4 regions of the Rhizobium sp. SYY.PMSO genome follow, and region 1 is predicted to be linked to each of the others. Evidence: predicted binding sites of a transcription regulator. Region 1 holds the regulator's gene; each other region holds the start of a gene.

Region 1 (3,551 bases):
AGACTTGCCGCCCTTCGCAACAGCATAGGCGACAGGATAAGGCAAACCTTGCCCGGTGACACCGGCGCTTTTGCTGCGGCACTTGTCACCGATGAGAGACGAGCGATCTCCAAGGACACGACCGAGGCGCTGAGAATTGCCGGCCTCACCCACATCATCGCAATTTCGGGTTTGAACATGGCGCTCTCGGCCGGCATCTTCTATGTCGGCCTGCGCTATCTGTTCAGCCTGTTCCCCGGCGTCGTGCAGGCGTGGCCTACCAAGAAATTCGCGGCATTCGGCGCGCTTGTCACGGTGACGGCCTATTACCTCATTTCCGGTTTCGGCGTGTCGGCGGAGCGCGCTTTCATCATGATGGCGATCATGCTGGTTGCCGTCCTTCTCGACCGGCCATCGCTCAGCCTCCGCAACGTGGCGTTATCCGCCATCGTCATTCTCATCCTTTCGCCGTCGCAGGTGCTCGGCCCGAGCTTCCAGATGTCCTATGCCGCAACCCTGGCGCTGGTGTCCGGCTATTCGCTGTGGAAGCGGCGGCGGCATCGGGAAAGCATTCTCTCGCGGTTCCGCGTGCTGAGCCCGCTGCTGTTTGTTTCGCGCTTCTTTGGCGGCGTGCTGTCGACCTCGTTCATCGGCGGCGCGTCGACGGCCATATTCTCGATCGAGCATTTTCACCGCCTGGCGACATACGGTCTCGCCGCCAATCTTGCGGCCATGCCGGTGGTTTCCTTCATCGTCATGCCGTTTGGCATGGCGGCGATGATGCTCATGCCGCTTGGTCTCGACGGCCCTTTCTGGAACGTCACCGGGGAGGGGCTGGAGCTCGTCATCGTGATTGCCAAAACCGTGGCCGGCTGGGGCGGGGACATCACCTTCGGCCGCCAGCCGGGCTGGCTGATGCCGACATTCATTGTCGGCTTCCTGATCATGAGCATGCTGCGGACCAGGCTTCGCCATTTGGGCTTGGTGCTGTCGCTTTCATCCGTCGGCGCGGCGGCATTCGGCTCCGGCGTGCCGAAGCCGGATCTGATGATCTCCGAAGACGGTGTTCTCGTCGCTCTGCGTCAGGACGCCATACTGGCCACCAACCGCGAACGGCCGCAGGCCTTCATCTTCGAACAATGGCAAAAGGCGCTGGTTGCACCTGAATATCAGCCGCCGACCATTCTTCCTGGCGACAGCCGGCTTCCTCATGTCAGCAAGTCGGATCGCCACCGACGGCTAAGCCGTGAAGAGGAGAGCGCCGTTCGCAAGGCAATGGAAGAGGCTCTTGACCGTACCATGCAGGGAAGCTTCGCCTGCCAGAAAGGCGCATGGTGCGTGGCCATGCTCGAAAACGGCGCCATGCTCGTCACCATCGAAAACGCAGCCTATCTGCCTCCGGCTTGCGATACGGCAAATATCGTCGTGACACCCATCCGGCTGCGGCTGGATCATTGCCGCTCCGGCGCCATGCTCATAACCGGCGCCACATTACGGCAAACCGGTTCCATCGAAATGGCGCTTGCCACCGACAAACCTGTTGTTTCCGCAGCGTTCGAAAACCCCCAACGGCCGTGGACGCGGCATCGAACCTACGATTGGCGCACGGATAAATTCGGCACGCCAGCCAGGCCCGTGCCGACGGTTAGTGATAGCGCCGAATGAGACCGACGAGCTTGCCCTGGACCTTGACGCGATCCGGTCCGAAAATGCGGGTTTCATAGGCCGGATTGGCGGCTTCCAGCGCAATGGAGGCGCCCTTGCGGCGAAAGCGCTTCAGGGTTGCTTCCTCGTCGTCGACAAGAGCGACCACGATATCACCCGGATTGGCTGTCGTTGAATTGCGGATGATGACGGTGTCGCCGTCAAAAATTCCGGCATCGATCATCGAATCGCCCCTGACTTCCAGCGCATAATGCTCGCCGGAGCCGAGCATGTCGGCGGGAACGGTAATGTCGTGCGTGTTGTTCTGGATGGCGGAAATCGGAACGCCGGCAGCGATACGCCCCATGACCGGCACCGAGGCCGAACCGTTGTGATCGTCATTCGCAACCTTCGCCGGCGCGGGGGGAGCGACCGGTTGAGGCTTGCCGAGACTGCCTTCGATGATACTGGGCGAAAAGCCGCGTCGCGGCTGCAGGCTTGGATTATAGGCTTCCGGCAGTTTGATGACCTCCAGCGCTCTTGCTCTATTCGGCAGGCGGCGGATGAAACCGCGCTCTTCTAGAGCCGTGATCAGGCGGTGAATGCCGGACTTGGATGCCAGATCCAGCGCGTCCTTCATCTCGTCGAAAGACGGCGGGACGCCGGATTCCTTCATGCGTTCGTGAATGAACAAAAGCAGTTCCTGCTGCTTGCGCGTCAACATCGTCTTGGAACCCCAGAATCAAGAAAAGGTCGTGAAACAAATCCAGAACGGACACTATATGTTCCATATGTGTTCCGCAAGTACTTAAATTTCGGTAAAACCTTGTGCGGCCAATTAAATAATTACCACTGTCGAATGAAGCGGCTGAATACCCAAGAGGGGTACATGTGGGCTAACCTGCCGATAAATATGGAAAATGCTGTCACGGCTGCTTCCGCGGCGTTCCAGTTCCATGGTGACGTTGGATTCGTGAATGCACGCGAAATCGCGGCGGATAGACCGGCTGGAAGAGAGAATCAGCTATCCCGTCGCCGGGATTGCCGTCTTCTTTGCCGCCATATCCCAAGGTTCTTGCTTCCATCTTGAATCAGGCGTTGGATGGGCGCAAATCTGCTCTGGCAGGAACACAGGAAAAGCCATGACCTCGTCACCGCATCCGCTGGATCATCTCGTGCTGCCCACCGTCAATATTGCCTTGGCGCGTGAACGCTTGGGCAAGCTCGGTTTCACGGTGGCCCCCGATGCGCGTCATCCTTTCGGCACCGAGAATGCCTGCGTCTTCCTTGCCGACAAGACCTATCTCGAACCTTTGGGCGTGGCCTCCCAGGAGCAGTGCGAGGCGAGCCTCGCGGAGGGCAACGTCTTCGTCGCGCGCGATCAGGCCTACCGCTTTCGTGTGGGTGAGGATGGCTTCTCGGCCGTCGTCTTCGGGTCGGACGATGCTGTTGCCGATGATGAGCGGTTCAAGGCAGCCGCGATCTCGGCCGGGCGGATGCTGGATTTTTCCCGGCCCATGAGAATGCCGGACGGAACGGAAACTGTCGCCGGCTTTCGCCTTGCCTTCGCGGCCGATCTGCGCGCGCCCGATCTTCTCGCCTTCTGCTGCCAGCGCATCAATCCCTTGCCGGCAGACCGCGGCGTGCTGGAGCGTCATGAAAACGGCGTGACCGGAATTGCGCGGGTGGCGCTTTCCGCGCCGAAGCCGGCGGCCTATCGCAGCTTTCTCGAAGAGGTTATCGGCGGCCCGCGCGTATCGGAACATTCCTTCGGATTGACGGTCAAGGCGGCCAATGCGGATCTTGAAATTTTGACGCCGGAAGGAATGGAAGCGTTTTACGATTTGCCGGTCTCCCCGGAAGATCCGGGGCTTCGTGCGCGCGCAATCCTTTTCAAAACGCGCGATCTTTCCGTGACATCGTCGCAT
Region 2 (3,551 bases), 1.7 Mb from region 1:
CAATTTCGGCGCCGACGACCTGGCGCTGGTCGCGGAGCTGGAACCGGATGCGATGCTGCTGCCAAAGGTGGACGAGCCGCAGGACGTGACCGTTGTCAGCGACCGTCTTGCCGAAGCAGATGCGCCGGAAAACCTGCGCATCTGGGCGATGATCGAGACGCCGCGCGGCATCCTGAATGCGGCTTCGATCGCCGAGGCCGGGCGCACGTCTGGCAGCCGGCTTGATTGCCTCGTCGTCGGCCTCAACGATCTCAGAAAGGAAACGGGTGTCCTGCCGCAGCCGGGCCGCGCCTATCTGGTGCCCTGGCTGATGCAGGCGATACTGGCCGTCAGTGCCTATGGGCTCGAAGCCATCGACAGCGTCTTCAACGATTTCAAGGATGCGGAGGCGTTCGAAGCGGAATGCGGTCAGGGCCGCAGCATGGGCTTTGCCGGCAAGATGCTGATCCATCCGAGCCAGATCGAGGCCGCCAACCGGCATTTCGGCCCGGATGCGACAGCTATTGCCGAGGCCGAAGCCATCATATCAGCCTTTGCCGAGCCGGGTGCCGACGCTCTCAATGTCGTCAATCTCGGCGGGCGGATGGTGGAGCGGCTGCACCTTGTCCAGGCGGAAAGACTGGTTCATAAAGCTCGTCTGATCGCGCATCGCGCTTCGGGCGTAGCCGCAGCATCCCGCACCGAGGCCTGACGGGCCAACCCAGCAAGAAAGATGTCTTGATGAAACTCTACCGCTTCCTCACCGGCCCCGACGACGCATCCTTCTGCCATAAGGTATCCGCGGCGTTGAACAAAGGCTGGGAGCTGTCGGGCTCGCCGACCTATGCCTTCAATGCTGCGAGCGGTCAGATGCAGTGCGGCCAGGCCGTCGTCAAGGACGTCGCCGGCAAGGATTACGATCCGGATATGAAGCTTTCGGAACAGTAATCAGCTGGGTGAGCGAGAGGGTGGCTGCTATTGGGGCTTAAATCGCCCTAAATGCGTTTGATCTCGTCTTTTACTTCACGCCATGTCAAAAGCCAGATTATCGGATTTTCTTCTACATACGTGATGTCCTCACCCTTTCTAAGGTGTGCGCGTAAAGACATGCTCAGAATGCTGCTCCCTAAGCCAAAGATGGAGGAGCTGAAGATGCCAATAAAATATATGAACTTGACGAAGTTTGTGACAGGATTTTCGTTAAGATCCGGTACGTCAAGTTTAAATTAATCTCCTATTATCAATAGAAGAAGGAATGAAGCGCTAAATAAGAGACTTATCCTTAAAGTCACTTTATCCTATTTCTTGCGCTTGAGCCTACAATACATCGGATAATAGTAAACTTTATTGACGAAGGATATCACCGATCCGTCGCTTCTTCGGCGCTTTCCTCGATGCGCTCCATGTCCTCGTCGCTCAGGCCGAAATGGTGGCCGATCTCGTGGATCATGACATGGGTGATGATGTCGCCGAGGGTTTCGTCGTTTTCCGCCCAGTAATCGATGATCGGCCGGCGGTAGATGCGGATCTTGTTCGGCATATCGCCGGTCTGGGCGGTAAAGCGCTCCGATATGCCGCGGCCCTCGAAAAGGCCGAGCAGGTCGAAGGGGGTTTCCAGCGCCATATCCTCGAATACGTCGTCATCCGGGAAATCCTCGATGAGGATGATGAGGTTGCCGGTGAGCGAACGGAACTCTTCCGGCAGATGGCTGTAAGCCTCCATTGCCAGAGATTCGAATGTGCTGATGGAGGGCGAGTGGCGGTCCCGCCAATCCTCGCTCTGGTCAACGCGAGCCATGAATGCTTCCTTCCTTGGCTGGTCATATAGAGGCTTTGCGCTGCTTTTACGAGAGCGGATTAGCGCATGGCGCCGAAAAGTATTTGAGCGGTTTTCGGACGGCATCAGGCTCTATCTGCTTGATTTTGGAGCGGATTCGGATTCCAGCCTGAACAGGCCTCAGATTGCCCGGGCATGGGCAGAGGAATATTTTCTCATAAAATGGTGTTGACTCTTTTTCCGGCCTCTGGAATCCATAAGAACATAACGAGAACATTATCGATCTGGAGCTAACGTCATGGCTGAGGCCGCCGTGGCGCGGGAAACGCTTTTTGCCCTGCGTGAAACCATTGCCCGACTGGAAGGCAGGCCGATGCCGGCACTGGCCGCGGCGGCGCATGAGGTGCTGGCGACCGGGCTGGCCATAGGATCGGCAGGCATTGCGAAGCCTCTGCCTGATCAGGTTTCGTCTGGTCAGGCCTTGTCTGGTCGGTCTTTGCCTGAGCCGAGGCTTCTTGCCACCGGCGTCGGCGATCTCGATGCGGCGCTGCAAGGCGGCCTGCCGCTCGATGCGCTGACGGAGATCCGATCGCTCGGTCTGCGCGATGCGGGAGCGGCGAGCGGTTTTGCTCTTGCGCTTGCCGCGCGGCTGCATGCGCAGGCTTCGGGTATGGCCACGTCTCCGATCCTGTGGATCGGCGATACGGTCGCCACGATGGAGGCGGGCCTGCCCTATGCCATCGGCATCAGGGATTTCGGGCTGGAGCCTGCGGCTTTCCTGCAGGCATCGCCGCGCAAGCTGGAAGATGCGCTCTGGGTGGCGGAAGCAGCGCTTGGGAGCGCTGCCTTTGCTGCCGTCATTCTGGAAGTGCGCGGCAATCCGGCCCGTTTCGGCCTGACCGAAAGCCGGCGGCTGGCTTTGAGGGCCAAGGCGGCGGGGCGGCCCTTGTTTCTGTTACGGCAGGGCGGCGAGGAGGAGGCGAGCAGCGCCTTCTTTCGCTTTTCCGTCGAACCCGCGCCGGCCTCGGCGCGGCCCCTGCCGGATGGATCGATGCTTGGCGGCAGCATCGGTCATCCGGCCTTTCGTCTGACCTTGGAAAAGAGCCGAAACCCGGCGCCTCTTTCCATAACCCTGGAGTGGAATGCCCATGACCGCCGCTTTGCCCCTATCCTCGACACGCAATGCCCTGCCTTTCCCGGCGAACACGCAGCGCATTCTGGCGCTGACCTTTCCGCACCTGCCGACCGACCGGATCGCGCGCAAGCGCTGGGGTCTGTCCTGGCGTTCGGCAGGCAGGCTTGAAGCGCCGCCGCTGGCCTGTGCCGGCAAGCTCAACAACGCCATGCGCCTGACCGCGCTGAACGAGCGGGCGGAGACGATCGGCTTGAAGCAGGGACAGGGCGTGGCCGAGGCGAAGGCGATCTGCCCCGATCTGGATGTCGTCGAGGAGGACCCTGCTGCAGATCGCAAGCTGCTGGAGGCGATCGCCGACTGGTGCGACCGCTATACGCCGCTGGTGGCGATCGACGGCAGGGATGGCCTGTTTCTCGATATTACCGGCTGCGCCCATCTCTTCGGCGGCGAAGAGGCGTTGCTTGAGGATATATTGATCCGGATTTCCCGGCTGGGCTTCGATGTGCGCGGCGCCATTTCCTCCGCGCCGGGCCTATCCTGGGCCGTGGCCCGCTTCGACGACAGCCGCGTCGTTCCTCCGGAAGCGATGGAGGAAGCCCTGGCGCCGCTGCCTGTGGCGTCCCTGCGGCTCGGTGAGGAAACCGTCGCTGCCTTGCAGAA
Region 3 (3,551 bases), 1.3 Mb from region 1:
GCGCCATCGTTGAAACCGAGGCCGGCCCTTTCGTTGCCGTTTCGGTTCACCTCGAAAGCGTCGCGACCGCTGCCTATCGCGAGCGGCAGATGGCGGCATTGATCGATGCCGTCGAAGCCTTCGCGCCCGGTCTGCCGATCCTGATCGGCGGCGATCTCAATACCGGCAACCACACAGGCGGCGATTTTTCGGCCGATACGCTGTTTGCCATGGTTGAAGCGCGCGGCTTCCGGTGCCACGGCGGACCGCTGGATCAGGCGAGCACGCGCCCGAGCCTGATCACGCGCTTTCCCGCGCGCGCCATGAAGCTCGACTGGTTCGTGAGCCGCGGCTTGGCGATCGGCGAAAGCCATCTTGTTTCCTCTCTGAATGAAGAGGGCAAGCCCCTGTCCGACCACGATATGGTCGTCTGCACAATCGAAGGTTTTTCCACCTGATTTTTGCAATCGTTAAAATGCGCGGGATTTCATGAACCCCGCCGTTACCCCTTCCATGCGATGAGGTGCCGGACTCGCATGGAATTTGGGGGATTGCATGGTCTTGAAAATGATGTTGGCGAGCATGGCGGCCTTTGCCGCGCGTGCCGTCCCGGTCGTCGTGGCGTTGCCGCAGTCGAAAAGCTTCGTGGCCGGTGCCAGCGACAAAATGGAAATGAAGCCGTCGCCGATCGAACCGTCGTGGATTCTGGCCGGCAATCCGGTGGCTCGTATCGCCGAGCATTCGCGCGGGCAGGACGATGCCGCGATGACCGCGCTGTGGGATTGCACGGCGGGCGAGTTCCGCTGGTATTTCGGCTGGGACGAAACGGTGATGATCCTCGAGGGCGAGGTGCATATCACCACGGAAGACGGCGTCGAGCGCACGCTGAGCGCCGGCGATGTCGCCTATTTTGCCGGCGGCACCTGGGCGACATGGCGCATCGACCGCTATCTGCGCAAGGTCGCATTCCTGCGCAAGCCGTTCCCCAAGCCTTTGACCATGGCTTACCGCCTGCGCAACATGGTCCGCCAGGGCGGCGCGCAGGGCCTTGCCGCCTGAGCGCGGCAGGCGGCTTGCCGGAAGTCCTTGAATAGCCGTTGCGTTTGCATGCGGGCCGACCTACATCTGTCCGCAAATTCGAGCGAGGGCTGATTATGGCTGGTATCAAGAACGTCGCGGTCCAGATGGACCATGTCCGGAGCATCAACATCGCGGGCGACTCGACCTTCGCCATGAGCCTGGAGGCGCAGAACCGCGGCTACAAGCTCTTCCACTATACGCCCGAGCGGCTGAGCATGCGCGACGGCAAGGTCTACGCCTCCGTCGAGCCGATGATCCTGCGCGACGTCAAGGGCGACCATTTCGAGCTCGGCGAGCCGGAGCGCGTCGACCTCTCGACCATGGACGTGGTGCTGCTGCGCCAGGACCCGCCCTTCGACATGGCCTATATCACCTCCACGCATCTGCTGGAGCGCATCCACCCGAAGACCCTGGTGGTCAACGATCCGGCCTGGGTGCGCAATTCGCCGGAAAAGATCTTCGTCACCGAATTTGCCGATCTCATGCCGAAGACGCTGATTACCCGCGATCCGGCCGAAATCCGCCGCTTCCGCGACGAGATGGGCGATATCATCCTGAAGCCGCTCTACGGCAATGGCGGCGCCGGCGTCTTCCATTCGACGCGCGACGACCGCAATCTCTCGTCCCTGCTTGAAATGTTCGGCCAGCTCTTCCGCGAGCCCTTCATCGCACAGCAATACCTGCCTGACGTGCGCAAGGGCGACAAGCGCATCATTCTTGTCGATGGCGAGGCCGTCGGCGCGATCAACCGCGTGCCGGCCGAACATGACGCCCGCTCCAACATGCATGTCGGCGGCCGCGCCGAAGCCACCGAGCTGACGGCGCGCGAGAAGGAAATCTGCGCCCGCATCGGGCCGGCGCTGAGGGAGCGCGGCTTCCTGCTCGTCGGCATCGATGTCATCGGCGACTACATGACCGAGATCAATGTGACATCGCCGACCGGCATCCGCGAAGTCAAGCGCTTCGGCGGCGCCGATATCGCCAGCCTGCTCTGGGATGCGATCGAAGCCAAGCGCGCCTGATCGGCAGGTTTGCCTTCGGCTTTACCTGAAAACACGGCATTCGCTTCGGCATATCGATGAATTTGATGTGTCGAAGGCGGTATTTGTTCGTTTATTGTTCTTGTTTCATTCCTTGTCCTGTGCCAGATTGCAACCCGAGGTTTGCCGAGCGTGACAAATAGCGGCAAGCGGGTTCGGTGACAGGGGCAGGGCATGGTGGCGCGCGTCAGTACGGTTGCGTTTCAGGGTATCGAGGGCGTTCCCGTCGAGGTTCAGGTGATGATCGCGCCGGGCAAGGTGCTGATGCATATCGTCGGCCTGCCCGACAAGGCCGTCGCCGAAAGCCGCGAGCGGGTTCAGGCGGCGCTTCATGCCTCGGGTCTCGCCCTGCCGCCGAAGAAGGTTACGGTCAATCTTGCGCCCGCGGACTTGCCCAAGGAGGGCAGCCACTTCGATCTTGCGATCGCGCTCGGCCTGATGGCGGCGCTCGGTGCGATCCCGGCCGATGCCCTGTCTTCCTATACCGTCATCGGCGAACTCAATCTCGACGGCACCATCGCGCCCGTTGCCGGAGCGTTGCCTGCGGCCATCGCTGCCAATGCCATGGGCAAGGGGCTGATCTGCCCGGCCGAAAGCGGACCGGAAGCCGCCTGGGCCGGCAGGGAAATCGACATTCTGGCGCCGCGCAGCCTGATCGCGCTTGCCAATCATTTTCGCGGCACGCAGGTCCTGTCGCGGCCGGAGCCGTCGGTTCGCGCCAATGCCGCCAATCTGCCCGATCTTGGCGACATCAAGGGGCAGGAGAGTGCCAAGCGCGCCCTGGAAGTGGCCGCGGCTGGCGGGCACAATCTGCTTTTCGTCGGGCCGCCGGGTTCCGGTAAATCGATGCTGGCTTCGCGCCTGCCGTCGATTTTGCCGCCATTGTCGACCAACGAATTGCTTGAGGTGTCGATGATCCATTCGGTTGCCGGCCAGCTTTCCGGCGGCAAGCTCTCCGATCGGCGGCCCTATCGTGCGCCGCACCACTCCGCCACCATGGCGGCGCTTGTCGGCGGTGGCCTGCGCGCCCGGCCGGGCGAGGTCTCGCTCGCCCATCACGGCATTCTGTTTCTCGACGAGCTGCCGGAGTTTTCGCCGCAGGCGCTGGATGCGCTGCGCCAGCCTCTGGAAACCGGCGAATGCGTGATCGCCAGGGCAAACCATCGGGTTTCCTATCCAGCCGGCATTCAGCTCGTGGCGGCGATGAACCCGTGCCGCTGCGGCATGGCCGGCGAACCGGGCCACACCTGCGCCCGGGGGCCGCGTTGCGCGTCCGATTATCAGGGTCGGATCTCGGGTCCCTTGCTGGATCGTATCGATATCCGCATCGACGTGCCGGCAGTGTCGGCCGCCGACCTGATTAGGCCCACGACGGCGGAAAAGAGTGCCGACGTCGCTTTGCGCGTCGCCCGCGCGCGCGAACGGCAGCGCGAGCGTTTCGAAAGCGCCGGC
Region 4 (3,551 bases), 250 kb from region 1:
TGGTTCTGCCAATAGCCTCTCTATGGCAGCGATGACGGCAACACGCCCATAATTGTCGGCAGCGCTCGCAAGCAGGCGTTCCTTCCCATCAAGGTCGGTGCCGCCGATATCGGCGCGGCCGTGGTATTCGAACCTGTGCCAGGAGTGGCATGGATCTGTAGCCGTATCTCCCTCACGGGTACCCGCTTTGACGGGCGCCATGATGGCGACGGCTCGACTCAAGCGACGATCAGGCCGCCGCGATAATCCAGCTCGTAAGCCTTGCGCCCGTTCACCAGGATGGTCTCATGGCCGGTGAAGTGGTCGCACGCTCCCGTGCTGCGGTCGATATAACGGCCATATCCGTGCTCGAACTCGAAGCCGCCGAGAAAACGCTTCTCGTCCAGATAGAGCCGCAACAGCGCCGACTTGATGACCATGCCGGCGCGCCTGGCGTCGATCAGATCGGGCTCTGTGATATGGCCGAAATAATTCATGGCCCAGACCGGCTCGCCATCATGCCAGACGAGTTCCTGACCGGCGAAATCCGTGCCGCCGAAATAGCTGTCGAGATAGCGCCAGCGGCCGCTGGCATAGCCGATGTCATGCGAGCCGCTACGGGACGACGGCAACCTTTCGCCATCGCCGACATAGGTCTCCGCCTTGGCGATGACAATGAAATCGTTCAGCTCGGCGAGATCCGGCATGACACGCTCTCCAATTCCGGTGAGCGGCGACAATGCCATCTATCCTGTTTTTTGTAAAGAACATATAGTGAACAAAATTGGCTATTCGCGATTGCCGCAGGCCTTTTGACCGATATCGTCCTGCCAGTCCTGGATGCTGACGGTCCTGGCATCGGCCTTCAGCGTCTTGCCATCCTTCGTCACCTTGCCGGTCAGCACGTTATAGTCGCAGCTATGGCTGTCATCCGGTTCGAGCGTGTCGCGGGAAGCATAGGTATAGCCGGCGACCACGAAACTGTTGTTGCGATAGGCCAGCGTCAGTGTCTGTTCCCAGCGGTCGCGGCCGATGCTGTCATTCTGCGAGACGATTGCGATCGAGCCATTCGGAAGCGCCGAGATCGAGGGTTCCTGCCCGACGCCGCCGCCAGGCTCGATGTTGCCCCATATCTTCGCCGGGGCGCTTGCCGCAAGCTTCAGGAGAGAGTGCTCGTCATCGCGCAGATAGATATAGATGCCGATCGGATTCTCGGCCTGTTCGTCGCCTGCGGGTGCCGTCAGAAGGGCGAGGTCGGCTTTGCCGTCCTTGTTCCAGTCGCCGATTGCGGCATCGATGACGCTCCCGGGCGGGACGGTATCTCCGGCATGGGCCGTGGTTGCGAGCGAAAGCAGAATGAGGGCGCAGGCAGGTGTTTTCATCGTGATCTCCCGGTTGCCTCTGCATAGCGTCGCGCCGCCTCCGCGTCCATCGCAGGGCCGAAAAAGTCAGGTGATGAAATTTATGGATGCGTCTATTGACTCTCGAACAAAAATAGAACAAAAAAGAAACATAACGAGTAAGGAGCGCGTAAATGACCGATATCATTCGAGACGTTGCAGCATTCACCTCCATCGTCATGTTCGTCACCAGCTTTTCCCTCATCATGATGGCGATGTGAGTTTTATCCCCCGTTTGCATATGGTGCTCCCATATTTGATGGGAGCAACTTCTGGACTTTGCGATCCGTAATGCCGACAATGTCGCCGATTCATTTTGGCATGCGGAAGGGTTTTAAATGGCGGATATGAGTGGCGGCGGCGCGGTTGCGCCGGTCGGCGAAATGCCGGAATTCGTGCACCTCCGGGTCCATTCTGCCTACTCCCTGCTGGAGGGAGCGCTACCGCTCAAGAAGATCCTGGCGAAGGCTGCCGGCGACAGCCAGCCGGCCATCGCCATCACCGATACCAACAATCTTTTCATCGCGCTTGAATTCTCGCAGAAGGCGATGGACGAGGGGCTGCAGCCGATCATCGGCTGCCAGGTGTCGATCGACATGGAAGACGGCGGGGAAGGCGAAAAGCGCGGGCCGCAGCAGGCGTTGGCGAAACTGCCGTCCATCGTTCTGCTTGCCGCCACGGAGCGGGGCTATGAGCGCCTCGTCGATCTGGTCAGCCGCGCCTATCTGGGCGGCGAAGGCAATAGTGCCGTCCACATCGCCGCTTCCTGGCTTGAGGAGATCGGCACGGAAGGCATGATCGCGCTCACCGGCTCGCTCACCGGTCCGGTCGATATGGCGTTGAAGGAAGGCCATGCGCCGCAGGCACTTTCCCGGCTGCTGACATTGAAACGGTTGTTCGGCGACCGTCTCTATGTCGAATTGCAGCGGCATGGCACCTATGACCGCCGCCACGAGCAGAAGATGATCGGGCTGGCTTACGAGCATGAGATTCCGCTGGTCGCCACCAACGAGGCGTTCTTCCCGACGCGCGACGACTATGATGCCCATGACGCGCTGATGGCTGTCGCCCATAACGCCATCGTCTCCGACGACACGCGGTTCCGCCTGACGCCGGACCATTATCTGAAAAGCCGCGCCGACATGGCGAAGCTTTTCGCCAATTTGCCCGAGGCGCTGGAGAACACGGTCGAAATCGCCCGCCGCTGCTCCTTCGTCCTGAAAACCCGCAAGCCGATCCTGCCGCGCTTCACCGGCGCTACCGACGATGCGGAGGAGGCGGAGCGCGCCGAGGCCGCGGAACTGCGCGCCCAGGCTATCGAGGGATTAGACCAGCGTCTCGCCTCGCTCGGTATGGCGCCGGGCTACGAGGAGAAGGAATATCGCGACCGGCTGGAATTCGAGCTCAGCGTCATCGAGCGCATGAAGTTCCCCGGCTACTTCCTGATCGTTGCCGACTTCATCAAATGGGCCAAGCGGCATGATATTCCGGTTGGCCCCGGCCGCGGCTCGGGCGCGGGCTCCTTGGTCGCGTATGCGCTGACCATCACGGACGTCGATCCGCTGCGCTTCTCGCTGCTGTTCGAGCGCTTCCTCAATCCGGAACGCGTCTCGATGCCGGACTTTGATATCGACTTCTGCCAGGACCGGCGCGAAGAGGTCATCCGCTATGTGCAGGCCAAGTATGGCCGCGAGCAGGTGGCGCAGATCATCACCTTCGGTTCGCTGCAGGCGCGCGCCGCCTTGCGCGATGTCGGCCGCGTGCTGGAAATGCCCTATGGTCAGGTCGACAAGATCTGCAAGCTGGTGCCGAACAACCCCGCCAATCCGACCCCGCTCAACAAAGCGATCGAGGAGGAGCCTCGCCTGCAGGAGGAGGCGGATAAGGAACCCGTCGTCGCCCGCCTTCTCGATATCGCCCAGAAGATCGAGGGGCTTTATCGCCACGCCTCGACGCACGCCGCCGGTATCGTCATCGGCGACCGCCCGCTGTCGAAGCTCGTGCCGATGTATCGCGATCCGCGCTCCGACATGCCGGTCACTCAGTTCAATATGAAATGGGTGGAGCAGGCCGGCCTGGTGAAGTTCGACTTCCTCGGCCTGAAGACCCTGACGGTGCTGAAGACGGCCGTCGATTTCGTCGCCAAGCGCGGCATCTCGATCGATCTTGCCA

What was found. The regulator LexA, encoded in region 1, represses DNA repair genes until DNA is damaged. The targets are predictions, from matches to a motif close to TGTTCNNNNTGTGTTCNG.
Region 2: ACJJVH_RS15795 (ImuA family protein) is a predicted target of LexA. The motif match lies at 2,015-2,032, and genes of this name have one in related genera.
Region 3: ACJJVH_RS17975 (YifB family Mg chelatase-like AAA ATPase) is a predicted target of LexA. The motif match lies at 2,166-2,183, and genes of this name have one in related genera.
Region 4: dnaE (DNA polymerase III subunit alpha) is a predicted target of LexA. The motif match lies at 1,464-1,481, and genes of this name have one in related genera.

What each region holds. Positions count from the first base shown of each region.
Region 1 is NZ_CP177349.1:1,227,635-1,231,185, forward strand. Features, by position in the region: gene ACJJVH_RS05970 (ComEC/Rec2 family competence protein) at 1-1,644, shown strand, start outside; gene lexA (transcriptional repressor LexA) at 1,625-2,347, opposite strand; gene ACJJVH_RS05980 (VOC family protein) at 2,766-3,551, shown strand, end outside.
Region 2 is NZ_CP177349.1:3,255,856-3,259,406, reverse strand. Features, by position in the region: gene ACJJVH_RS15810 (HpcH/HpaI aldolase/citrate lyase family protein) at 1-691, shown strand, start outside; gene ACJJVH_RS15805 (DUF1737 domain-containing protein) at 721-927, shown strand; gene ACJJVH_RS15800 (metallopeptidase family protein) at 1,340-1,777, opposite strand; gene ACJJVH_RS15795 (ImuA family protein) at 2,055-3,059, shown strand; gene ACJJVH_RS15790 (Y-family DNA polymerase) at 3,100-3,551, shown strand, end outside.
Region 3 is NZ_CP177349.1:3,705,974-3,709,524, forward strand. Features, by position in the region: gene ACJJVH_RS17960 (endonuclease/exonuclease/phosphatase family protein) at 1-437, shown strand, start outside; gene ACJJVH_RS17965 (cupin domain-containing protein) at 535-1,038, shown strand; gene gshB (glutathione synthase) at 1,134-2,081, shown strand; gene ACJJVH_RS17975 (YifB family Mg chelatase-like AAA ATPase) at 2,274-3,551, shown strand, end outside.
Region 4 is NZ_CP177349.1:974,773-978,323, forward strand. Features, by position in the region: gene ACJJVH_RS04690 (DUF5680 domain-containing protein) at 219-686, opposite strand; gene ACJJVH_RS04695 (hypothetical protein) at 768-1,361, opposite strand; gene dnaE (DNA polymerase III subunit alpha) at 1,718-3,551, shown strand, end outside.